2 regions of the Streptomyces sp. NPDC058751 genome follow, and region 2 is predicted to be linked to the other one. Evidence: predicted binding sites of a transcription regulator. Region 2 holds the regulator's gene; the other holds the start of a gene.
What was found. Region 2 encodes HrcA, which represses chaperone genes, less so after heat shock. Its sites were predicted from a motif close to TTNGCACTCNGNNNNNCNGAGTGCNAA; they were not measured.
Positions count from the first base shown of each region.

Region 1: groES (co-chaperone GroES) is a predicted target of HrcA. The motif match lies at 4,627-4,653, and genes of this name have one in related genera.

Region 1 covers NZ_JBHYPZ010000066.1:37,566-43,896, reverse strand. The annotation lists partial or broken gene ACFW6B_RS38645 (SAM-dependent methyltransferase) at 1-26, opposite strand, end outside; gene ACFW6B_RS38640 (hypothetical protein) at 32-382, opposite strand; gene ctaD (cytochrome c oxidase subunit I) at 393-2,126, opposite strand; gene ACFW6B_RS38630 (methyltransferase domain-containing protein) at 2,327-3,520, opposite strand; gene ACFW6B_RS38625 (polysaccharide deacetylase family protein) at 3,797-4,549, shown strand; gene groES (co-chaperone GroES) at 4,798-5,106, shown strand; gene groL (chaperonin GroEL) at 5,259-6,331, shown strand, end outside.
Region 2 covers NZ_JBHYPZ010000001.1:5,159-21,903, forward strand. The annotation lists gene ACFW6B_RS00025 (S41 family peptidase) at 1-2,358, opposite strand, end outside; gene ACFW6B_RS00030 (hypothetical protein) at 2,443-2,958, opposite strand; gene ACFW6B_RS00035 (VOC family protein) at 3,151-3,543, opposite strand; gene ACFW6B_RS00040 (16S rRNA (uracil(1498)-N(3))-methyltransferase) at 3,591-4,340, opposite strand; gene ACFW6B_RS00045 (nitronate monooxygenase) at 4,337-5,431, opposite strand; gene dnaJ (molecular chaperone DnaJ) at 5,541-6,680, opposite strand; gene hrcA (heat-inducible transcriptional repressor HrcA) at 6,681-7,697, opposite strand; gene ACFW6B_RS00060 (MBL fold metallo-hydrolase) at 7,874-8,617, shown strand; gene ACFW6B_RS00065 (DUF3097 domain-containing protein) at 8,745-9,554, shown strand; gene hemW (radical SAM family heme chaperone HemW) at 9,594-10,826, opposite strand; gene ACFW6B_RS00075 (SpoIIE family protein phosphatase) at 10,986-13,106, opposite strand; gene ACFW6B_RS00080 (two-component system response regulator) at 13,424-14,008, shown strand; gene ACFW6B_RS00085 (AMP-dependent synthetase/ligase) at 14,113-15,984, opposite strand; gene lepA (translation elongation factor 4) at 16,211-16,745, opposite strand, start outside.

The DNA of each region.
Region 1 (6,331 bases), on a different contig from region 2:
ACCCCGTTGGGGGTGAAGAACACCCGCCGTCTCAGCGCATCCGCGGCAGGTGGCCGACGAGGGCGACGGCCGTTCCCAGGGCCAGGGCGCCGGCGAAGGTCCGGAGTCTGAGGTGGTCGTAGCGGTGCTGGTACTCCTGGCGGAGCTGCAGTGCGCGTCGGGCCGTGCGGGTGATCGCCGTCCGGGAGAGGTCGAGCTGGCGGCGGGCGAAGAGGTCGACCACCTCTTCCCGCTGGGCGGTCGTCAGCCAGTCGAGCTGATCGGCGAAGGACTCGGCCTCCGCGCGGGCCCGCTCGACCTCCCCCTGCCACAGCAGGTAGCCCTCCATCCTGGCGATGCCGTCACGGACCGAACCGCCGTCCGGCGGCTTCTCGGCACTCACGGCAGGCCCCTCAGCCCTGTGGCCCGGAGGGCCGGCGGGACCGCCCCTCCGGGCCGGGTTCCGAGGGTTCGAGCATGGCGATCTCCGGACGGTGCAGGTCGAAGGCCGGGGATTCGCTGCGGATCTTCGGCAGGGTGAGGAAGTTGTGCCGCGGCGGCGGGCAGGAGGTCGCCCACTCCAGCGAACGGCCGTATCCCCACGGGTCGTCGACCCCGACGTTCTTGCCGTACTTGGCCGTCTTCCACACGTTGTAGATGAACGGCAGGATCGACAGGCCGAGCAGGAACGCGGAGATCGTCGAGATCGTGTTCAGCGTGGTGAAGCCGTCGCTCGCGAGGTAGTCCGCGTACCGGCGCGGCATGCCCTCGACGCCCAGCCAGTGCTGCACCAGGAACGTGCCGTGGAAGCCCACGAACAGCGTCCAGAAGGTGACCTTGCCGAGGCGCTCGTCGAGCATCTTGCCGGTGAACTTCGGCCACCAGAAGTGGAAGCCGGCGAACATCGCGAAGACGACCGTGCCGAAGACCACGTAGTGGAAGTGCGCCACCACGAAGTACGAGTCCGAGACGTGGAAGTCCATCGGCGGCGAGGCCAGGATCACGCCGGTCAGACCACCGAAGAGGAAGGTGATCAGGAAGCCGACCACCCAGAGCATCGGGGTCTCGAAGGACAGCGAGCCCTTCCACATCGTCCCGATCCAGTTGAAGAACTTCACGCCGGTCGGGACCGCGATGAGGAACGTCATGAAGGAGAAGAACGGGAGCAGAACGCCGCCGGTGACGTACATGTGGTGCGCCCACACCGTCACGGACAGACCCGCGATCGCGATCGTCGCGCCGATCAGGCCCATGTAGCCGAACATCGGCTTGCGCGAGAAGACCGGGATGATCTCGGAGACGATGCCGAAGAACGGCAGCGCGATGATGTACACCTCCGGATGGCCGAAGAACCAGAAGAGGTGCTGCCACAGCAGGGCACCGCCGTTGGCCGGGTTGAAGATCTGCGCCCCGAACTTACGGTCCGCCTCCAGGGCGAACAGCGCGGCCGCGAGGACCGGGAAGACGAACAGGACCAGCACGGCCGTCAGCAGCACGTTCCAGGTGAAGATCGGCATCCGGAACATCGTCATGCCGGGAGCGCGCATGCAGATGATCGTGGTGATGAAGTTGACCGCGCCGAGGATCGTGCCGAAGCCGGAGAAGGCCAGGCCCATGATGCCCATGTCGGCGCCGATGCCCGGCGAGTGGATCGCGTCCGACAGGGGCACGTACATGAACCAGCCGAAGTCGGGGGCGCCCTGCGGGGTGAGGAAGCTGGCCGCCGCGATCAACGAGCCGAAGAGGTACAGCCAGTAGGCGAACATGTTCAGCCGCGGGAAGGCCACGTCGGGCGCGCCGATCTGCAGCGGCATGATCCAGTTCGTGAAACCGGCGAACAGGGGTGTCGCGAACATCAGCAGCATGACCAGGCCGTGCATCGTGAACGCCTGGTTGAACTGCTCGTTCGACAGGATCTGCAGGCCCGGGCGGGCCAGCTCGGCGCGCATGAGCAGCGCCATGATGCCGCCGACCACGAAGAACGCGAACGACGTCACCAGATAGAGCGTGCCGATCGTCTTGTGGTCGGTGGTGGTGAGCCACTTGATCACGACGCTGCCGGGCTGCTTGCGGCGTACCGGCAGCTCGTTCTCGTACGACTCGTCGGCTGCCGTGACGGCGGCCCGAGATCCGTTGGGGATGCCCACTGTTTGTTCGTCTCCGAGTTTTGCCGGTCCGGATCGGCCTGCTCAAGGCCCGACGCGACGCTACGGAAACCTGGGCCGATATCCACCAGGCTCGCCCGCTTCCAGCAGTATTCATACCGCTGTACGGCTTTTTGGCCCAATGTCGGGCATGCGCGCCGACGTGGCGGCGCGGCCCGCGACCGGGCCGGACCCCGCCCCGTTCAGCGCTCGCCGTCGGCGGTGGCCGGCCGTGCCGGTGCCCCGACGAGCATGGTCGGGGCGCCCGCCACCCGGGTCAGGAACACCGTCGCGGAGTGCGGGCCCTGCGGCTTGACCTTGCGGCGCAGCTCCTCCGGCTCGACGGCCGACCCGCGCTTCTTCACGGTCAGGACCCCGACCTCCCGCTCCCGGAGCAGGGCCTTCAACTTCTTCACGTTGAAGGGGAGCCGGTCGGTGATCTCGTACGCGGCGGCGTACGGGGTGGGGCGCAGCTCGTCCGCGGTGACGTAGGCGATCGTCTCGTCGACCAGCCCGCCGTCCAGCTCCTCGGCCACCTCGGCGACCAGGTGCGCGCGGATGACGGCGCCGTCCGGCTCGTACAGGTAGCGGCCGACCGCCCTGACCCGCGGGTCGGGCAGCCCGCGGCCGCGCAGCTCGCGCGGGCCCGGCAGCAGGGTGGCGCGCACCAGGCCGGGTTCGGTGCCGAACCAGAGCACCGCCTCCTTCACGTCCCCGCCGTCCGAGATCCACTCGGCCTCCGCCTCGGCGGGCACCGCCTCGTGCGGGATCCCGGGGGCGATCTTCAGCGCGGCGATCCGGGCCGTGAGGGCGGTGCCGACCGCCCAGGACAGTGGCGGCGAGTACGCCTCCGGGTCGAAGATCCGGCCCCGGCCGCCGCGCCGCGCCGGGTCCACGAAGACGGCGTCGTACGACGTGGTGTCCACCTCGGTGACGTCGCTCTCGCGCACCTCGATCAGGTCCGCGAGGCCCAGCGCGTCGGCGTTGGCGCGGGCGGCGGCGGCCGTCAGCGGGTCGCGGTCGACGGCCAGCACGCGGATCCCGGCGCGGGCCAGCGCGATGGCGTCGCCGCCGATGCCGCAGCACAGGTCGGCGACGGAGCGGACCCCCAGCGCGCGCAGCCGCTCGGCGCGGTGCACGGCCACGCTCGTACGGGTGGACTGCTCGACCCCGTTGGGGGTGAAGAACATCCGTCCGGCGTCCTCGGCCCCGAACTTCGCCACCGCCCGCTGCCGCAGCCGTGCCTGGCCGAGGGCCGCCGAGACCAGCTCGGCGGGGTGCTCGCGACGCAGCCGGGTGGCGACGGCCAGTTCCTGTGCCGGTTCGGTGGCGCGGACCTCGTCGAGCAGGGCGCGGCCCTCGGCGGTGAGGAGGGGGGCGAAGGAGACGTCGTTCACCCGGCCATTGTGGGCCAGTCGGTGGACGGTGCGCTTCCGGCGGCGGTGTCGGGCCCCTCGCGAGGGCGGTGAGCTGGGAGGATCCGGCTCCATGCGACCCGTACGACAAAATGACAAAACCGGTGTGAAGGGTGCTGTCGCGCGCCGGGGAGTCGGCGTGCCCGCCAACTTCCGGGGCCGCGGGCGGGGGAGGGGCGCCATGTCCGGCACGGTCCGCCGCTTCCCGGGGACGGTCGCGGCCGAGGGGTACGCGGTCGCGTGCCCGGAGGACCACCCGTGAGGGTGCGGGTGCCGGCCGCCGGGCTGCTCGTGGCGGTGCTGCTCAGCGGCTGCGCGCAGTCCGTCGACCCCATCGAGCGGCTGGGCAAGAAGGCGGCCCAGCGCGTCCGCCCGACCGAGTCGGCGTACCGCCGCTGGGGCCTGGCCACCCCGCTCGCCCCGGCGCCGGACGTGCCCGCCCGCGCCACCGCGCGCACCGCGGACACGGGCCTGCCGCCCGTCGTCGACCGGGTGCGCACCCCCGACAAGGTGGTCTTCCTGACGTACGACGACGGGGCCGAACGCGACCCGCGGTTCACCGACATGGTCCGTGAACTGCGCCTGCCCGTCAGCATGTTCCTCACGGACCGGGTCGCCGGACCCGGGTACGGGCGGCTCGCCCGGCTGCGCGCGGTCGGCGCGAGCATCCAGAACCACACCCTCGACCACACCGCCCTGCGCGGTCTGCCCTACGCCGGCCAGCGCGCCGAGATCTGCGGACAACAGGACAAGCTCGCGCGGCGCTTCGGCCTCCGGCCCCGGCTGCTGCGGCCCCCGTACGGCCGCTACGACGGCACCACCCTGCGCGCCGCCGCCGACTGCGGGGTCGCCGCGGTCGTCCTCGGCAGGACGGCAGACGCGCACCCGCTGCGGCCCGGCGACATCCTCTCCGGTCCCGCCGGGCCCGACCCCACGGGCGCCACGCTCCGTCTCCTGCGCCGGATCCAGCGCGAGGGCTTCACCCCGGCACGGCTGGAGGACTACCTCTAGGGGGTCCCGCAGGGGGGCCGGGAAGGGGCCATTCGGTGCAGGTCGGGCATCTTCCGGCCCACGCCACGACGACGCCTTTGGCACTCCGCTTGACCGAGTGCTAATCGCAGTCATAGTCTCAGGTCTGGCACTCCCCCCTGGAGAGTGCCAACAGCGACGGGCAGGTCCGGCACCCGCGACGACGGATCGACCTGGTCGCCACCTCAGACAGTTAACCCCGTGAGATCTCCGAAGGGGGAGGTCGGATCGTGACGACCGCCAGCTCCAAGGTTGCCATCAAGCCGCTCGAGGACCGCATCGTGGTCCAGCCGCTCGACGCCGAGCAGACCACGGCCTCCGGCCTGGTCATTCCCGACACGGCGAAGGAGAAGCCCCAGGAGGGCGTCGTCCTGGCCGTGGGCCCGGGCCGCATCGAGGACGGCAAGCGTGTCGAGCTCGACGTCGCCGTCGGCGACATCGTTCTCTACAGCAAGTACGGCGGCACCGAGGTGAAGTACAACGGCGAGGAGTACCTCGTCCTCTCGGCTCGCGACGTGCTCGCGATCATCGAGAAGTAATTCACCCGGTAAGGGAGTTCGGGGCCTTCCCCCGGACGACCCCGCACCGAGCATTGCAGTGAACCACGCCCCTGGCACCCGCGATCATTCCAGCCGGGAGCCGGGGGCGCGGTTCGTTTCTCCACATTTTCCGAGAGGGCTGAACCGCTTCCATGGCGAAGATCCTGAAGTTCGACGAGGACGCCCGTCGCGCCCTTGAGCGCGGCGTCAACAAGCTTGCCGACACGGTGAAGGTGACGATCGGCCCCAAGGGCCGCAACGTCGTCATCGACAAGAAGTTCGGCGCCCCCACCATCACCAACGACGGTGTGACCATCGCCCGTGAGGTCGAGGTCGAGGACCCGTTCGAGAACCTCGGCGCGCAGCTCGTGAAGGAGGTGGCGACCAAGACCAACGACATCGCGGGTGACGGTACGACCACCGCCACCGTGCTCGCCCAGGCGCTCGTGCGCGAGGGCCTGCGCAACGTCGCCGCGGGTGCCTCCCCGGCGCTGCTGAAGAAGGGCATCGACGCGGCCGTCAAGGCGGTCTCCGACGAGCTCCTCGCCACCGCGCGCCCGATCGACGACAAGTCCGACATCGCCGCCGTCGCCGCGCTCTCCGCGCAGGACAGCCAGGTCGGCGAGCTCATCGCCGAGGCGATGGACAAGGTCGGCAAGGACGGTGTCATCACCGTCGAGGAGTCCAACACCTTCGGCCTGGAGCTCGACTTCACCGAGGGCATGGCCTTCGACAAGGGCTACCTGTCCCCGTACATGGTGTCCGACCAGGAGCGTATGGAGGCCGTCCTCGACGACCCGTACATCCTCATCCACCAGGGCAAGATCAGCTCCATCCAGGACCTGCTGCCGCTGCTGGAGAAGGTCATCCAGTCGAACGCCTCCAAGCCGCTGCTGATCATCGCCGAGGACGTCGAGGGCGAGGCCCTGTCGACCCTGGTCGTCAACAAGATCCGCGGCACGTTCAACGCCGTCGCCGTGAAGGCCCCCGGCTTCGGTGACCGCCGCAAGGCCATGCTCGGCGACATCGCCACCCTCACCGGTGGTCAGGTCATCGCCGAGGAGGTCGGCCTCAAGCTCGACCAGGTCGGCCTGGACGTGCTCGGCAGCGCCCGCCGCGTGACCGTCACCAAGGACGACACCACCATCGTCGACGGTGCCGGCAGCCCGGACGAGGTCGTCGGCCGCGTCAACCAGATCAAGGCCGAGATCGAGAACACGGACTC
Region 2 (16,745 bases):
CCGTGCCTCCGGGTCGGAGGTCTCCGAGGGGAGGATCCGGTCGATGCGCCAGCTGCCGTCCTCGTGGCGGGAGACGTCCGCGCCGAGGAGTCCTTGCGCCCGTTCCCCGCCGCCCCAGCCGCGCGGGCTGACGTAGGCGTGCGAGGTGCCGAGTTCGCCCTGCACCTCCCACAGCAGGTCGACGAGGTCGTCGTGGGTGGCGACCCGATCCAGGACCGGCCGGTACCGGTCGAGGACGGCGTCCCAGTCGACGCCGCCCAGGTCCGGGCGCCAGAAGTTGTCCCGCATGAGGCGGCCCGTCTCGTCGTACATCTGGCGCCACTCGGCGGCCGGGTCGACGTCCTGGCGCACCCGCGACAGGTCGACGGTGACGTTCGTGTCGCTCTCGTCGTCGTTCGAGGCGCGCCGGTCGCTGGGGACGACCTTGAGCTTGCCGTCGGTCCACAGCAGGACGCGCTTGCCGTCCCCGGTGACGGTGATGTGGTCGGCGTCGGCGGCGAGGTGCTCGACGCGCTGCTGGGCGAGGTCGTACCGCTCCAGTTCGGTCTTGGGGTCCGGGTCGTCCGGGGTGGCGCGGGAGGCACCGAGCACCCCCCGCACCGGGTGGCGCAGCCACAGCAGTCCGTCCTTGGCGGCGCGCAGCGTGGAGTAGCGGGCGGCCTCGACGGGGAACGGCACGATCCGGTCGGCGAGTCCGTCCAGGTCGATACGGGTGCTGGGGGTGCCCTCGCTGTCGGGCGTCTCGTCCTTGTCGGGCGCCTCGAAGGGCCTGCCGTGCCGCTGCGGTCCGAAGGGGGACGGGGTCGTCGCGGCCAGGGTGATCAGGTACGGCCGGGAGCCGCCGACGAAGGCCAGGTCGAAGACGTGCTCGTCGTAGACGGGGTCGAAGGCGCGGGCCGACAGGAAGGCGAGGTGCTTTCCGTCGAGGGTGAACGCCGGCGCGTAGTCCCGGAAGCGCAGCGGGGTCGCCTCGGTCACCGACAGGTCGGTGGTGTTGGCGAGTCTGAGCTGGCGCAGCGGGCGCGGGCCGGGGTGCGACCAGGCGAGCCACCCCGAGTCGGGCGAGAAGACGAGGCCGCTGACCTCGCCGTCCTCGCTGCGGTCGACCTCGCGGACCTCGCCGCTCTCGCGCTCGACGAGCAGGACGCGCCCGTCGTGGGAGGCGACGGCGACGCGGCTTCCGTCGGGTGCCACGGCGAGGCCGAGGACCCGGCCGAGCGCGCCGGCGGCGAGCCGTCGCGGGGTGGCGCCGGGGGCGGCTCCGGTGGCGGGGGCGAATTCGAGGGCGTCGTCGCCCTCGGCGTCGGTCACCCACACCACGTGTTCCTCACCCTCGGCGCGGAAGGTGCGGGGCAGCCGGGCCCGGACGCCGGGTTCGGCGGCGAGCGCGCGGGCCGGGCCGGAGCGGTGGGTGACCCAGTGGACGGCACCGCGCACGCAGACCGCGCTGCCGCGCCCGGTGTGGTCGGGCGCGGCGGCGGAGGCCCAGCGCGAGGCGCTCACGGGGTGCGGCTGCCGGTCGGTGCGCTGGCCGCCGAGCCGGATGCCGAGGCGGCGCGGCTCGGCGCCGTCGAGGTTGTCGAGGAGCCAGAGTTCACCGGCGGCCACGTACACCACGCGGGTGCCGTCGGTGGCGGCGTGGCGGGCGTAGAACAAGTCGAGGGGGGTGTGGCGGCGCAGGTCGGATCCGTCGGCGAGGGAGGAGTACAGGGCGCCGACGCCCTCGTGGTCGGAGAGGAAGGCGATCCGCCCGCCGGCCCAGAGGGGGTGTTCGATGTTGCCGTCGATGTCCTCGTGCAGCCGGACGAACTCCCCGTCGCCGTCCCGGTCGATCCACAGCTTGCCCGCCGTGCCGCCCCGGTAGCGCTTCCACCAGGCGGCCTCGCGGCCCATCGGGGCGGACAGCAGGACGACACCGCCCTCGCCGTGGGCGACGTCGCCGACGGGTCCGTAGGGCAGGGTCGTCGCGGGGCCGCCGTCGAGCGGGACGGACCGCGCCCAGGTGCGGCGCAGGCTGGCCTGTCCCTGGGCGCTGAGGGCGAGCACCTGTCCGTCGGGGGTCCAGCCGCGCACCTGGGTCTTCGCGCTGCCCCAGTACGTCAGGCGTTTCGCGGGACCGCCGTCGAGGGAGGCGGCGTGGACCTCGGGGGCTCCGTCGCGCGTCGAGGTCCAGGCGACGGTCGTGCCGTCCGGGGAGATGCGTGGATGGCTGACCGGGACGTTGTCGGCGCTGACCCGCCAGGCGCGGCCCCCGCCGTCGAGGGGGGCCGCCCAGATGTCGTCCTCGGCCGTGAAGACGACCAACTCGCCGTGCAGGTGCGGAAACCGGATGTACGCGGAGGCTGCGGAATCGGTCACCCGGTCACCCTATGCAGCGTGCGCGTGGCCCGACAGGGGTTCGGATCACTTGGCCCGCGCACGGTCCGTGCGCGGGCGGGCAGGTCACTTGCCCTGCGAGGGCCAGCAGGTGGGGTCGCCCTTGCACCACATCGTCTTCGTGACGGTGACGGTGACGGTGGGGTCGGGCTGCCCGTTGGTGGGGCGGTAGGTGACCGGCGGGGTGGGTCCCGCGTCGCAGTCGCCGAGGCCCTTGACGTGGAAGATCTGCTTCTTGCCGACGGTGGCGCGCAGATCGCCGCGTACGCAGGCGCCGTTGACGGCACGGGTGACCTTGCCCTTGACGGTGATGGCCCGGCCGTCGCCGGTCTGGCCCTGGCAGTCGACGCTCGCCACGGTGTTCTCGCTCGGCGAGGACGACTTCCCCGGGGTGCGGGCCTTGCCGGCGTCGCCGAGGCTCGCGGTGCAGGTGAGCCACCTCACGTCCACGTGCCGGCGGTTCAGTTCGCTGGTCGCCGTCTGGTCGGTCGTGTAGGCCACGGTCGCGGTGCTGAGTCCGTCCATGGGCTGGCACCCGGTCACGGCGAACACTCCGGCCGCGCCCAGTCCGACGGCCGTCATGACCCGCCCGCGCCTCGTGCGGTGTCTGAAGTACCTCGAAGCCCCCATGGACGGCAGCGTGCCACCGCGCGGCGGTGCGCGGTAGACCGCATGCGGCCATCGGGGGCACAACCACCCGAAGGTGTCGCGCCACGGACGGGGAGGCCGTACAGTTCCCCGGCCTCCTCGTCCCCGCGTGCTCCTGAGCGTCCGTCAGCCGAGCATCAGCAGCCACTCCTGGAGCTCCACCAGGTTGCCCTCGGGGTCCTTGAGGTGGGCGACGCGCATGCGCTCCGTCATGGGCGCGGGGCCGTGCAGGAGGGTCGCGCCGCGCGAGACGATCTGCTCGCAGTAGGTGTCGAGGTCGTCCACCCGCAGCACCACCAGCGACCGGTGTCCGGTGACGACCTCGCCGAGCTCACCCAGTATCCCGGCCATCACGGTCCGGTCCTGGAGGGCGATGCCCGCGGACCCGGTGACCGGACTGAACTTCTCGTACGGTCCCTCGGCGGCGCCCGACTGGGGCTTGAGGCCGAGGACTTCGGAGTAGAAGCGGTAGCAGCCGGCGAAGTCGGTGACGAGCAGTCGTACCTGGGCGAGTTCCATGGAGTTCCCCGGTGGAGGTGCGGACGGTGGGTCGGGCCGACGGCGGGTCAGGACCAGCGGCCGGTGCGGGCCAGCAGCAGAGCGGTGGCGACGGTCCCGGCCGTCGAGGTGCGCAGCACCGTGCGCCCCAGGTGGAAGGTCTTCGCGCCGGCCTCGGTGAAGAGGGCGACCTCGTCGGCGGAGATCCCGCCCTCGGGGCCGACCACCAGGACGATCTCCCCGGAGGCGGGCAGCTCGGCGGTGGCGAAGGGCTCGGTGCCGAGGGCGGTGTCCTCGTGGAGCACGGCGGCGAGGTCGGCTTTGGCGAGAAGTGCGGCAACCTGCCTGGTCGTCATGGCGTCCGCGACCTCCGGGAAGCGCGCCCGGCGGGACTGCTTGCCCGCCTCCCGGGCGGTGGCCCGCCACTTGGTGAGCGCCTTCAGGCCCCGCTCACCCTTCCACTGCGTGATGCAGCGGGAGGCGGCCCAGGGGACGATCGCGTCGACGCCGGTCTCGGTCATGGTCTCGACGGCCAGCTCGCCCCGGTCCCCTTTGGGCAGGGCCTGGACGACCGTGATGCGCGGCTCCTCGGGCGGCTCCTCGGTGACCGTGCCCATCCGCACGATCAGCCGGTCCTTGCCCTCGGTGCCGAGGACCACGCACTCCGCCCGGCGCCCGGCCCCGTCGGTGAGCACGACGTCCTCACCGCTGTGCAGCCGTTTCACGGAGACGGCGTGCCGTCCCTCGGGTCCGTCGAGGACGTGGCGTCCCTCGCCGTCCGTGTCGAAGTGCTCGACCAGGAACACCGGTGCCGTCATCGGGGCGCACCCTCTTCCGGGATCTCGGCGGCGGCCGACAACGCTGTCCCGGCGGCCGCGGTTTCTGCGTTCAGTACCTCCACGAGCCGCCCGGCGGGCAGGTCGCGGGCCATGCGGTGCCCCTGCCCCGCCCACAGCGCCGTGCCCTGCGCGTCGCCCGCCTTGGCGGCCGCCTTGCGCAGGGGCAGGGTGAGGTGGTGGACCTCGGGGTAGGCGGCGGGGGCGTACGGGCCGTGCTCGCGCATGAAGCGGTTGGCCAGCGCGCGCGCCGGGCGTCCGGAGAAGGCGCGCGTGAGCTCGGTGCGTACGTAGAGGGGGTCGGTCAGCGCCTGCTTGTGCACGGCGGGGGCGCCGGACTCGGGGGTGGCGAGGAAGGCGGTGCCGAGCTGGGCGGCGTCCGCGCCCGCGGCGAGGACGGCGGCTATCTGGCTGCCGCGCATGATGCCGCCGGCCGCGACGAGCGGGATCTCCACGGTCTCGCGCACCTGCGCGAGCAGCGTCAGCAGGCCGACGCCCGTCCCGTCCGTCTCCGGGTTGTCGCGGTGGGTGCCCTGGTGTCCGCCGGCCTCGACGCCCTGGACGACGACCGCGTCGGCGCCGGCCCGCTGCGCGCCGAGGGCTTCCTCGGCCGTGGTCGCGGTGACCAGGGTGAGGGTGCCGGCGCGCCGCAGCGACTGGAGCACCTCGGGCCTCGGGACGCCGAAGTGGAAGGAGACCACCGCCACCGGGTCGTCGAGGAGGACGGCGAGTTTGGCGTCGTAGCCGTCGTCGCGGCCGCTGTCCGGATCGCCGAGCCCGGTCTCGTACCAGGCGGCCTCGCCGGCGAGCTGGTGGGCGTACACCTGGACCGCGGCCGCGTCCGCGTACTCGGGCTGCGGGAGGAACAGGTTGACGCCGAAGGGACGGCCGGTCAGCCCGCGCAGCTGCTTGATCTCCTGGTACATGCCGTCGGCGGTCTTGTACCCCGCGGCGAGGAAGCCGAGCCCGCCGGCCTCGGACACGGCGGCGGCGAGCTGCGGGACGGAGACTCCGCCCGCCATGGGGGCCTGCACGATCGGGTGAGGGAAGAGATCGGTCAGCGCGGAGGACATGACGGCATGTTGTCACGTCCCCCGGACAAGTCCGAATCCGGTCGTCCGGCCGGATACGGCCTTTGACGTGGAGGGCACGGGGCGCTTCGGGCCCCGTGCCCCGCCTGGGTCAGCGGCCGTTGAAGGCGTCCTTCAGCCGGGAGAAGAGCCCCTGCTGACCGGGCTGGAACTGGCCGGTGGGCCGCTCCTCGCCGCGCATCTGCGCCAGCTCGCGCAGCACCCGCTCCTGCTCCGGGTCGAGCTTGGTCGGCGTCATGACCTCGACGTGCACGACGAGGTCGCCGCGGCCGCCGCCGCGCAGGTGCGTGACGCCCCGGCCGTGCAGCGGGATCGACTGGCCGGACTGCGTGCCCGGACGGATGTCGACCTCCTCCATGCCGTCGAGGGTCTCCAGCGGCACCTTGGTGCCGAGGGCCGCCGCCGTCATCGGGATGGTGACCGTGCAGTGCAGGTCGTCACCGCGCCGCTGGAAGGTCTTGTGCGGCAGCTCGTGGATCTCGACGTACAGGTCGCCGGCGGGGCCGCCGCCGGGGCCGACCTCGCCCTCGCCCGCGAGCTGGATGCGGGTGCCGTTGTCCACACCGGCCGGGATCTTGACCGTGAGGGTGCGGCGGGAGCGGACCCGGCCGTCGCCCGCGCACTCGTGGCACGGGGTCGGGACGACGGTGCCGAAGCCCTGGCACTGCGGACACGGCCGCGAGGTCATGACCTGGCCGAGGAAGGACCGCGTCACCTGGGACACCTCGCCGCGGCCGCGGCACATGTCACAGGTCTGCGCGGCGGTTCCGGGGGCTGCGCCCTCGCCGTTGCAGGTGCCGCAGACGACGGCCGTGTCGACCTGGATGTCCTTCGTGGTGCCGAAGGCCGCCTCGTCGAGCTCGATCTCCAGCCGGATCATGGCGTCCTGGCCGCGGCGGGTGCGCGAGCGCGGTCCGCGCTGCGACGCCGTGCCGAAGAACGCGTCCATGATGTCCGAGAAGTTCCCGAAGCCGCCCTGGCCGAAGCCGCCGGCACCGGCGCCGCCGCCCTGCTGGGACAGCGGGTCGCCGCCGAGGTCGTAGACCTGCTTCTTCTGCGGGTCCGACAACACCTCGTACGCGGCGTTGATCTCCTTGAACCGCTCCTGCGTCTTCGGATCGGGATTGACGTCCGGGTGCAGCTCGCGAGCGAGCCTCCGGAACGCCTTCTTGATCTCGTCCTGGGACGCGTCGCGGCGCACGCCGAGTACGGCGTAGTAGTCCGTGGCCACTTACGACTCCGCCAGGATCTGTCCGACGTACCGTGCCACCGCTCGTACCGCTCCCATCGTTCCCGGATAATCCATGCGGGTCGGGCCGACCACGCCGAGTTTGGCTACTGCCTCGCCGCCCGAACCGTAGCCGACGGAGACCACGGACGTGGAGTTGAGTCCCTCGTACGCGTTCTCGTGCCCGATTCGCACGGTCATGCTCGAATCCCCGGCCTCCCCGAGCAACTTGAGGAGCACGACCTGCTCCTCCAGCGCTTCGAGCACCGGCCGGATGGTGAGGGGGAAGTCATGTCCGAAGCGCGTGAGATTGGCGGTACCGCCGATCATCAGCCGCTCCTCGGTCTCCTCGACCAGTGTCTCCAGCAGCGTGGAGAGCACCGTCGAGACCGTACCCCGGTCCTCCGCCTCGAAGGCTTCCGGGAGGTCCTGGACGAGCTGCGGGACGTCCGCGAAGGGACGCCCCGCGACCCGGCTGTTGAGCCGGGCGCGCAGGTCCGCCAGCGACGTCTCACCGAACGGCGCCGGACAGTTGATCATGCGCTGTTCGACCCGGCCGGTGTCCGTGATCAGCACGAGCATCACCCGCGCGGGAGCCATCGACAGCAGCTCCACGTGGCGCACGGTCGAACGGGTCAGCGAGGGGTACTGCACGACGGCGACCTGGCGGGTGAGCTGCGCGAGCAGCCGCACGGTCCGCCCCACGACGTCGTCCAGGTCGACGGCTCCGTCCAGGAAGTTCTGGATGGCGCGGCGCTCGGGCGCGGTCATCGGCTTGACGCCGGCGAGCTTGTCGACGAAGAGGCGGTAGCCCTTGTCCGTGGGGATGCGCCCGGCGCTGGTGTGCGGCTGGGCGATGTACCCCTCGTCCTCCAGGACCGCCATGTCGTTGCGGACGGTGGCGGGCGAGACGCCGAGGCGGTGCCGCTCGGTGAGCGCCTTGGAGCCGACCGGCTCCTCGGTGCCCACGTAGTCCTGGACGATGGCGCGCAGCACCTCCAGCCTGCGTTCGCTGAGCATCGCGCACCTCCAGAAGTCGACTCGGTGGTCTTCGTGGCCTTCGCGGCATTCGCCTGGCACTCAGCGCACGCGAGTGCCAACGTTCCCCGGTTCAGTGTACGGCGGTCGGGCACGCCCCGGGCAAGGGCCGCCCCGCGATGTCGTGCACGGCACCCGGCCACCGTTAGCGTCGCCGCATGAGGCTGACTTGGGAAGAGCTCGGGTGGGAAAGGGTGGCGCCCCGGGTGGGGCGGCGGCGGCTTCCGCGCTGGGACTGCACGGCCGGGCTCGTCGTCGGCGAGGGGGCGGCGCTGATGATCGACGCGGGATCGAGCCTCGCGGAGGGCGCCGCGCTGCGCGCCGACGCGCGGGCCCTGACCGGCGGGCGTGTGACCCATATCGCGCTCACCCACCCGCATTTCGACCACGTGTTCGGTGCCGCGGCGTTCGCGGGCGCGCGGATCCTCGTCGCGGACGGTTCGTCCGGGGCGTACGGCGGTGGCCGCGACGAGCTGTGCGCGGACGCGGTGCGCAACGGGCTCGACCCGGGGGCGGCCGAGGAGGCGGCCGACACGCTCGTACGTCCCCGGCTCTTCGTCCGGGACACCCTGGACCTGGATCTCGGCGGCGGCGTCCGGGTCCGGCTGGTGCGGACGGGCGAGGGCCACACCGCGCACGACCTCGTGGCCGTCGTGCCGGGCGACCCGGCGGTGGTGTTCTGCGGCGACCTGGTCGAGGAGTCCGGCGAGCCGCAGGCGGGCCCCGACGCCGTACCGTCGCGCTGGCCCGCGGCGCTCGACACCCTGCTCGGACTGGGCGGCGAGGACGCGCTGTACGTCCCCGGCCACGGCGCGATCGTGGACGCCGCGTTCGTACGGGCCCAACGGGAGGCCCTGGCGGCGCGCTTCGGCCCGGCGGGGGCCGACCGGGCGGGTCCGTGACGGCGGCTCCCGGCGGGTTCCGGCTCCGCAGGTTCCGGCTCCGCGGGGGCCGGGCGGCCGGGGTCCGGCCCGGTCTGTTCCGGCGTGTCGCGGGGAGCGCCGGCGCGCTTCTCCTATCGTCATCCGAATGCGCCAGTACTCTCCGGACCTGACCCCGCCGTGGAAGAAGCCCCGGTCCGTGCCCGAGGTCCCGGCGGACCCGGGTCTGGTCGTCGAGGAGCCCGGCACCGGCTTCTGCGGCGCGGTGATCCGCTGCGAGGCGGGCACGGTGACCCTGGAGGACCGCTTCGGCAAGCACCGGGTGTTCCCGCTGGAGCCGCGCGGCTTCCTCCTGGAGGGCGAGGTGGTGACCCTGGTCCGCCCGGCGCCCGCGGCGCCCGTCCGCCCCGGCCGCACGGCGTCCGGCTCGGTGGCGGTCCCCGGCGCCCGCGCCCGGGTCGCGCGCGCCGGGCGCATCTACGTGGAGGGCCGTCACGACGCCGAACTGGTCGAGCGTGTCTGGGGCGACGACCTGCGCGTCGAGGGCGTCGTCGTGGAGTACCTGGAGGGCGTCGACGACCTCCCGGCGGTCGTCGACGCGTTCGCCCCGGGCCCGGACGCCAGGCTCGGCGTCCTCGTGGACCACCTGGTCCCGGGCTCGAAGGAGTCCCGGATCGCCGAGGCGGTCACGAGCGAGCACGCCCTGGTGCTCGGCCACCCGTACGTCGACGTCTGGGAGGCCGTGAAACCGTCCTCCCTCGGCATCCCGTCCTGGCCCCGGGTCCCGCCCGGCCAGGACTGGAAGACGGGCGTGTGCCGGGCCCTCGGCTGGCCGGAGAACACCGGCGCGGCCTGGCAGCACGTCCTGTCCCGGGTGCGCTCCTACAAGGACCTGGAACCGGCCCTCCTGGGCCGGGTGGAGGAACTGATCGACTTCGTGACCGCGCCGCCGGAGTGACGGGGACGGCCGGTGCGGCCGGTGCCGGACGTACCGCGCTCAGTCCACCAGGTCCCGGACGACGGCGTCCGCGAGGAGACGGCCGCGCAGGGTGAGGACGGCGCGGCCGGCGTCGTAGGGGCCGGCTTCGAGGAGTCCGTCGGACAGGGCGCGGCGGGAGGCCGCGAGGCCGTCGGGGCGGAGCAGGGAGAGCGGGCAGCCCTCGCGCAGCCGCAGTTCGAGGAGGATCCGCTCGACCCGGCGGTCCTCGTCGGCGAGGAGTTCACGGCCGGCCCCCGGGGAGCGGCCCTCGGCCAGTGCCGCCGCGTACGCCCCCGGATGCTTCACGTTCCACCAGCGAACGCCCCCGACGTGGCTGTGCGCCCCGGGGCCCGCGCCCCACCAGTCGGCGCCGCGCCAGTACAGCTCGTTGTGGAGACAGCGGCCGGCCTCGGAGGCGGCCCAGTTCGACACCTCGTACCACTCGAAGCCCGCCGCCGACATCACCTCGTCCGCGATGAGATAGCGGTCCGCGTGCACGTCGTCGTCCGTCATGGGGACCTCGCCGCGGCGGATGCGGCGGGCGAGCTGCGTGCCCTCCTCGACGATCAGCGCGTACGCGGAGACGTGGTCGGGACCGGCGCCGAGGGCCGCTTCGAGCGAGGCCCGCCAGTCGTCGTCCGACTCCCCCGGCGTGCCGTAGATCAGGTCCAGGTTCACATGTGCGAAGCCGGCCGCGCGGGCCTCGGCGACGCAGGCCTCGGGGCGGCCCGGGGTGTGCGTGCGGTCGAGCACCTTCAGGACGTGCTGCCGGGCGCTCTGCATGCCGAAGGAGATCCGGTTGAAGCCGCCGGCGCGCAGGGTCGCGAGGTACTCCGGGCCGACCGACTCGGGGTTCGCCTCCGTCGTGACCTCAGCGTCGTCCGCGAGCCCGAACTCGTCCCGGATCGCCCCCAGCATCCGTACGAGGTCGTCGGCGGCCAGCAGCGTGGGCGTGCCGCCTCCGACGAAGACCGTGCGGACCGGGCGGGGGTCGTCGCCGAGGACCTTGCGGGCGAGCCGGATCTCGTCGGTCAGGGTGTCGGCGTAGTTGTCGCGGGAGGCGAGCACGCCGCCGCTGCCCCGCAGCTCGGTCGCCGTGTAGGTGTTGAAGTCGCAGTAGCCGCAGCGGGTCGCGCAGTACGGCACGTGGAGGTAGAACCCGAGGGGTCGCTCGGCGGCCCCGGCCAGGGCGTGCGCGGGCAGCGCCCCGTCGTCGGGGACGGGCTCACCGTCGGGAAGTGCGGAAGGCATGCGTTCCATTGTCCAGCACGGCCGGGGCGGGCGTGTCCGGCGCGGGCCGGGACGGCCACCGCCCCGGAGCGGCCCCCGGTCGCTTCCCGGCCGGACCCCGGCCGGACCCCGGCCGGCCACGGGGCGGACGGGCCGGGCGCCCCGGCCGCGGTGGGCCCGCTACTGCGCCTGTAACACCAGCAGCGCCATGTCGTCCTCGGGCGGGCGGGGGCCGAACGCGTGGACCAGGGCGCGGATCCGTTCCGCGATCATCTCGGCGTTCAGGCCCGCGCAGCCCGCGAGGGCGTGCGCGAGACCGTCGTCGTCGTCGAACTGACGGGACCCGTCGCGCCGCTCCGTCACCCCGTCGGTGACGCACAGGAGGGTGTCTCCGGGGTACAGCTCGAAGGACTCGGAGGTGTACTCGGGGTCCTCGAACACGCCGAGCAGGGTCTGCGGCCGGGCCGTCTCCCGCACCTCGCCGTCGGGGCTCAGCAGCAGCGGCAGCGGATGCCCCGCCGAGGCGAGGGTGCAGCGCACTCCGCCCTCGAAGGGCACCAGCTCGCCGTAGAGCATGGACAGGAAGCGCGTCTGCGGGCCGGGGTCGGTGCCGAGCCCGGGTCCCCCCGCGGCCACGAGCGCGCGGGCCGCCGCGTCCGCCGCCTCCGTCGCGTCGTCGAGGAGGAGCTGGTTGAGCCGGTCGAGGACGTCCGCGACGTCGTAGCCCTCGCGGGCCAGCAGCCGCAGCCAGGGCCGGGCCAGCCCGATCACGACTGCGGCCTCGGGTCCCTTGCCCTGGACGTCGCCGACCGCGAAGCACCAGCGCCCGTCACCCGCGGGGAACACGTCGTAGAAGTCACCGCTCGGGCCGCCCTGGTCGAGCGGCTCGTAGACGAGGGCGCTGCGCACCCCGGGGATCTCGGCGACCGCGCCCGGCAGCAGCCCGCGCTGCAGGACCCGGCTGATGGTGGCCTGCCGCGCGTACTGCCGGGCCGCTCCGATGGCCAGGGCGATGCGGCGGCTGAGGTCCTCGACGAGCCCGGTGACCTCGTCGGGGAAGTCGGGTGGTCCGGCCCGTCCGATGACGAGCGTGCCCAGCGGCCGGCCGCCCGCGATCAGCCGGTACGCCAGTGCCGCCCCGCTCGTCCCGCGGGCGCCCAGCGCCTCGCCGGGCCAGGGCACCGGGACGGCCCGCGAGCGCACCGCCTCGGGCAGCCGCGGCGGGTCCTTCTCCAGTGCCTGGCGCAGGCCCTCGATCAGGTTCTCGCTGCCGTGCCAGACCCGGGCGAGGCGGGGGCCGAGGGCCAGGCCCGGACCGCCGGCCCGGCCGGTGGCCTCGTCCTCCAGCCACACCGCGCACCAGTCGGCGAGGCGGGGGACGAGGAGCTGCCCGGCCAGGGCCGCGACCAGGTCCTCGTCGAGTTGTCCGGCGAGCAGGTCGGAGGCCTCGGCGAGGAAGGAGAGGGCTCCCCGGTCGAGCCAGTCGTGGCCCCGCGCGCCGCTCCGGTCCGCCCCCGGGACGGGCACCGCGCCGTACGGCTCGCCGCCGGCCCGCGGCCCGTGGCCCGGGACCCGTCCCTCGGCGTACGCGGTGGCCCCGGGCCCGGCCGGTCGCGGACCCCCCGCCGCGCCGGTGAGCCCGTCGACGTCGGCGAACCCGTCCGTTCCCGCGAACCCGTCCGCGCCCGCGAAGGAGACCGGTCCGGCGAGACCGCTCGTGTCCTCGAAGCGGGCCGGCGGGCGCAGGCCGTCGGTGTCCGTGAAGACGGCCGTCCCCGGCGGGGCGGCGGCGGTCCCGGCGGCCGGCAGCCTCGACCACACCGTCTTGACGCCCGGACGATAGGTGATCCCCCACGCCTCGGAGAGCGCGGCGACGAGGCGCAGGCCCCGCCCGTACTCCGGTGTCCCGTAGGGCGGTTCGGCGCCGTCCTCCCGTATGGCGCGCGAGGGGTGCTGGTCGGAGACCTCGACGACCAGCGGTCCCGGCGGGCCGTCGGCCGGGCACTCCAGGCGGCACAGCAGCTCGACGTCGGTGCCCGCGTGCACGACGGCGTTGGTGACGAGTTCGCTGACCACCACGGCCGCGTCGCCGGTGAGCCGGTCGTCGAGGATCTCGGTGCCCGGCAGGGCCAGTCCGGTCCAGCTCTCGAGCGTGTCGCGGAGGAACCGGCGCGCGGCCGCGGGAGCGAGCGGAGTGCCCGGCAACGACGTGTGCGACACGATGTCCCGGCCTGCGGGGTGGTGCGCGAGCACGTCCGGTGCGCACGCCGTGGACTCCCGTTGCGTCGGAATGGCCCCCACTGTGCGCTCCCTGGGCAGTTCGGACGAAGACACCTCGGACGATGCGGCCAGGGTGACAGACTGACGGCGCTCATGAGCACCGAGTCACCGAAGTGGGCCGTCATGAGTGAGAACACTGGTATGGATGTACACGAAGACGGACAGAATCGAGCATCCGATCAGCCTCCACCGCCCGTCACGACGACGGCGGCACGGGAACGGCGGCGCGGGACGGTGACACGGGACGGCGGCTTCGGCGCGGAGCCCGGGGCGGTCGCCGGCCGGCCGCCGGACGGCGGGACACCGGAGAACCACGGACCGAGCGAGGGACCGTCATCATGAGCGTTCGGACGACGACCGACGAGGGATCGAGCATCCTCCTGGTCGACGACATGGAGGACAACCTGGTCGCGCTGGAGGCCGTCCTGCGTTCCCTCAACGAGCCGCTGGTGCGGGCGCGTTCGGGCGAGGAGGCGGTGGAGGCCCTGCTGCGGCAGCGGTTCGCGGTCGTCCTGCTCGACATCCGGATGCCGGGCATGGACGGATTCGAGACGGCCGCGAACATCAAGCGGCTCGACCGGGCCAAGGACGTGCCCATCATCTTCCTGACGGGCAGGGACGCCGACGCGGGCTACGCCTTCCGCGGGTACGCGACGGGGGCCGCCGACTACGTGGCGAAGCCGTTCGACCCGTGGGTCCTGCGCGCCAAGGTCAGCGTCTTCCTCGAACTGCACCGCAAGAACCGCCAGCTGGAGTCGCTGCTCGCCCGCGAGCAGGACCAGTTCGACGAACTCGCCGCCCGGCTCGGGAGGATGGACACGCACCTGGCGGCGAACGCCGTGCAGGACGTGCCCGGACTACGCGCCCAGATACGGCAGATGGACGAACTGCTGGGCAGGATGCGGCGGAGCCGGAACGCGTAGGGCGCGCGGGAGCCGACCGCCCGGCCGGCGGAGGGGGCCTGCGCGTCCCCCGCGCTCCGGACGGGCCGGGGCGCGAGGGACGGGGGCAGGGGCGGGGACGGGGGCTACGCCTCGCGGGAGCCCGCGTACATCTCGTCGATCAGGTGCTTGTACGCCTTCTCGACGACCGGGCGCTTCAGCTTGAGGCTCGGGGTGATCTCGCCGTGCTCGACGTCCAGGTCGCGGGGCAGGAGACGGAACTTCTTGATGGTCTGCCAGCGCTGCAGACCCGCGTTGAGCTCCTTCACGTACCCCTCGACGAGGGCGACCGTGGCGGGTGCCGCGACGACCTCGGCGTACGACTTGCCCTCCAGGCCGTTGTCCTCGGCCCAGCCGAGGATGGACGGCTCGTCGAGGGCGATGAGCGCGGTGCAGAAGTTCCGGTCGGCGCCGTGCACGAGGATGTTGGAGACGTACGGGCAGACGGCCTTGAAGTGGCCCTCGACCTCGGCGGGCGCGATGTACTTGCCGCCCGAGGTCTTGATGAGGTCCTTCTTGCGGTCGGTGATCCGCAGGTAGCCGTCCACGGACAGCTCGCCGATGTCGCCGGTGTGGAACCAGCCGTCCGCCTCCAGGACCTCGGCGGTCTTCTCGGGCAGCCCGTGGTAGCCCTCCATGATGCCGGGGCCGCGCAGCAGGATCTCGCCGTCCTCCGCGATGCGCACCTCGGTGCCGGGCACCGGCTTGCCGACCGTGCCGGTGCGGTAGGCCTCGCCCGGGTTCACGAAGGAGGCCGCGGAGGACTCGGTGAGTCCGTAGCCCTCCAGGATGTGGATGCCGGCGCCGGCGAAGAAGTAGCCGATCTCCGGGGCGAGCGCGGCGGAGCCGGAGATGCAGGCCCGCAGGTTGCCGCCGAATGCCTCGCGGATCTTGGCGAAGACGAGCGCGTCGGCGACCTTGTGCTTGGCGCCGAGCGCGAACGGCACGGAGGCCGAACCGGTGCGGCGGAAGTTGTCCTGGCTGGCCTTCGCGTACTCGCGGGCGACCTCCGCGGCCCACTGGAAGATCTTGTACTTGGCGCCGCCGCCGGCCCGCGCCTTGGCCGCGACCCCGTTGTAGACCTTCTCGAAGATGCGCGGCACGGCCGCCATGTAGGTCGGCCGCACCACCGGCAGGTTCTCGATGATCTTGTCCACGCGGCCGTCGACGGCGGTGACGTGCCCGGCCTCGATCTGGCCGGAGGTCAGGACCTTGCCGAAGACGTGGGCGAGCGGCAGCCACAGGTACTGGACGTCCGTCTGGCTCACCAGGCCGGTCGCGGCGATGGCCTTGGCCATGTACGACCAGTTGTCCTGCGGCAGCCGGACGCCCTTCGGGCGGCCCGTGGTGCCGGAGGTGTAGATGAGGGTCGCGAGCTGGTCGGCGGTGATCGCGCCGACCCGCTCCTTGATCAGCTCGGGGTTCTTCTCCAGGTACGCGGAGCCGCGCGCCTCCAGCTCGGCGAGCGTCAGGACCCAGTCCCCGCTCTCCACGCCCTCCGGGTCGATGACCACGACGTGCGTGAGCTCGGGGAGCTCCGCGCGCTTCTCCCGCGCCTTGGCGAGCTGGGCCGCGTCCTCCGCGATGAGGATCCTGCTCGCGGAGTCGGAGAGGATGTAGGCCGACTCCTCGGCGTTGGTCTGCGGGTACACCGTGGTGGTGGCCGCTCCCGCGCAGAGGATGCCGAGGTCGGCGAGGATCCACTCGACCCGGGTCGAGGAGGCGAGCGCGACGCGCTGCTCCGGCTGGACGCCGAGCTCGATCAGACCGGCGGCGATGGCGTAGACCCGTTCGGCGGACTGCGCCCAGGTCAGCGACTTCCACTCGTCCGGGCCCTCGCCCGGTGCCGGTACCGGGTAGCGGTATGCCTCGGCGTCGGGTGTGGCCGCCACGCGCTCCAGGAAGAGGGCGGCGACGGACGGCGGACGGTTCTCGATCAGGGTCTGTGTGTCGCTCACGACATCCTCCGGGGCCCGCGGCAGTGCGGCTGGCTCAATTGCGGCTGTTGTTTAACTCGCGAGTAACTACCGAGCAGAGATCAGACTAGAGCGCGTCCGGCCGGTGCGTAAGAGGCGGCGGCAGGTCACTTCCCGGCCACTTCCCGCTGGACACACCCCCGAGACAAGCACAGGGCCCGCCGCGCCGGAGCGCGACGGGCCCTGAAATTCCCGGGATTCGGCGTGGCTACTTCTTGCCCTTGGCCGAACCGGCGCTGTCGTCGCTGGACAGAACGGCGATGAAGGCCTCCTGCGGAACTTCCACGGAGCCCACCATCTTCATCCGCTTCTTGCCCTCCTTCTGCTTCTCCAGCAGCTTCCGCTTACGCGAGATGTCACCGCCGTAGCACTTGGCGAGGACGTCCTTGCGGATGGCGCGGATGGTCTCGCGGGCGATGACCCGGGAGCCGATGGCCGCCTGGATGGGCACCTCGAACGCCTGCCGCGGGATCAGCTCGCGCAGCTTGGCGACCAGCCGGACGCCGTACGCGTACGCCGCGTCCTTGTGCGTGACCGCCGAGAAGGCGTCGACCTTGTCGCCGTGCAGCAGGATGTCGACCTTGACCAGGCTGGAGGCCTGCTCGCCGGTGGGCTCGTAGTCCAGCGAGGCGTAGCCGCGGGTCTTGGACTTCAGCTGGTCGAAGAAGTCGAAGACGATCTCCGCGAGCGGCAGGGTGTAGCGGATCTCGACCCGGTCCTCGGAGAGGTAGTCCATGCCGAGC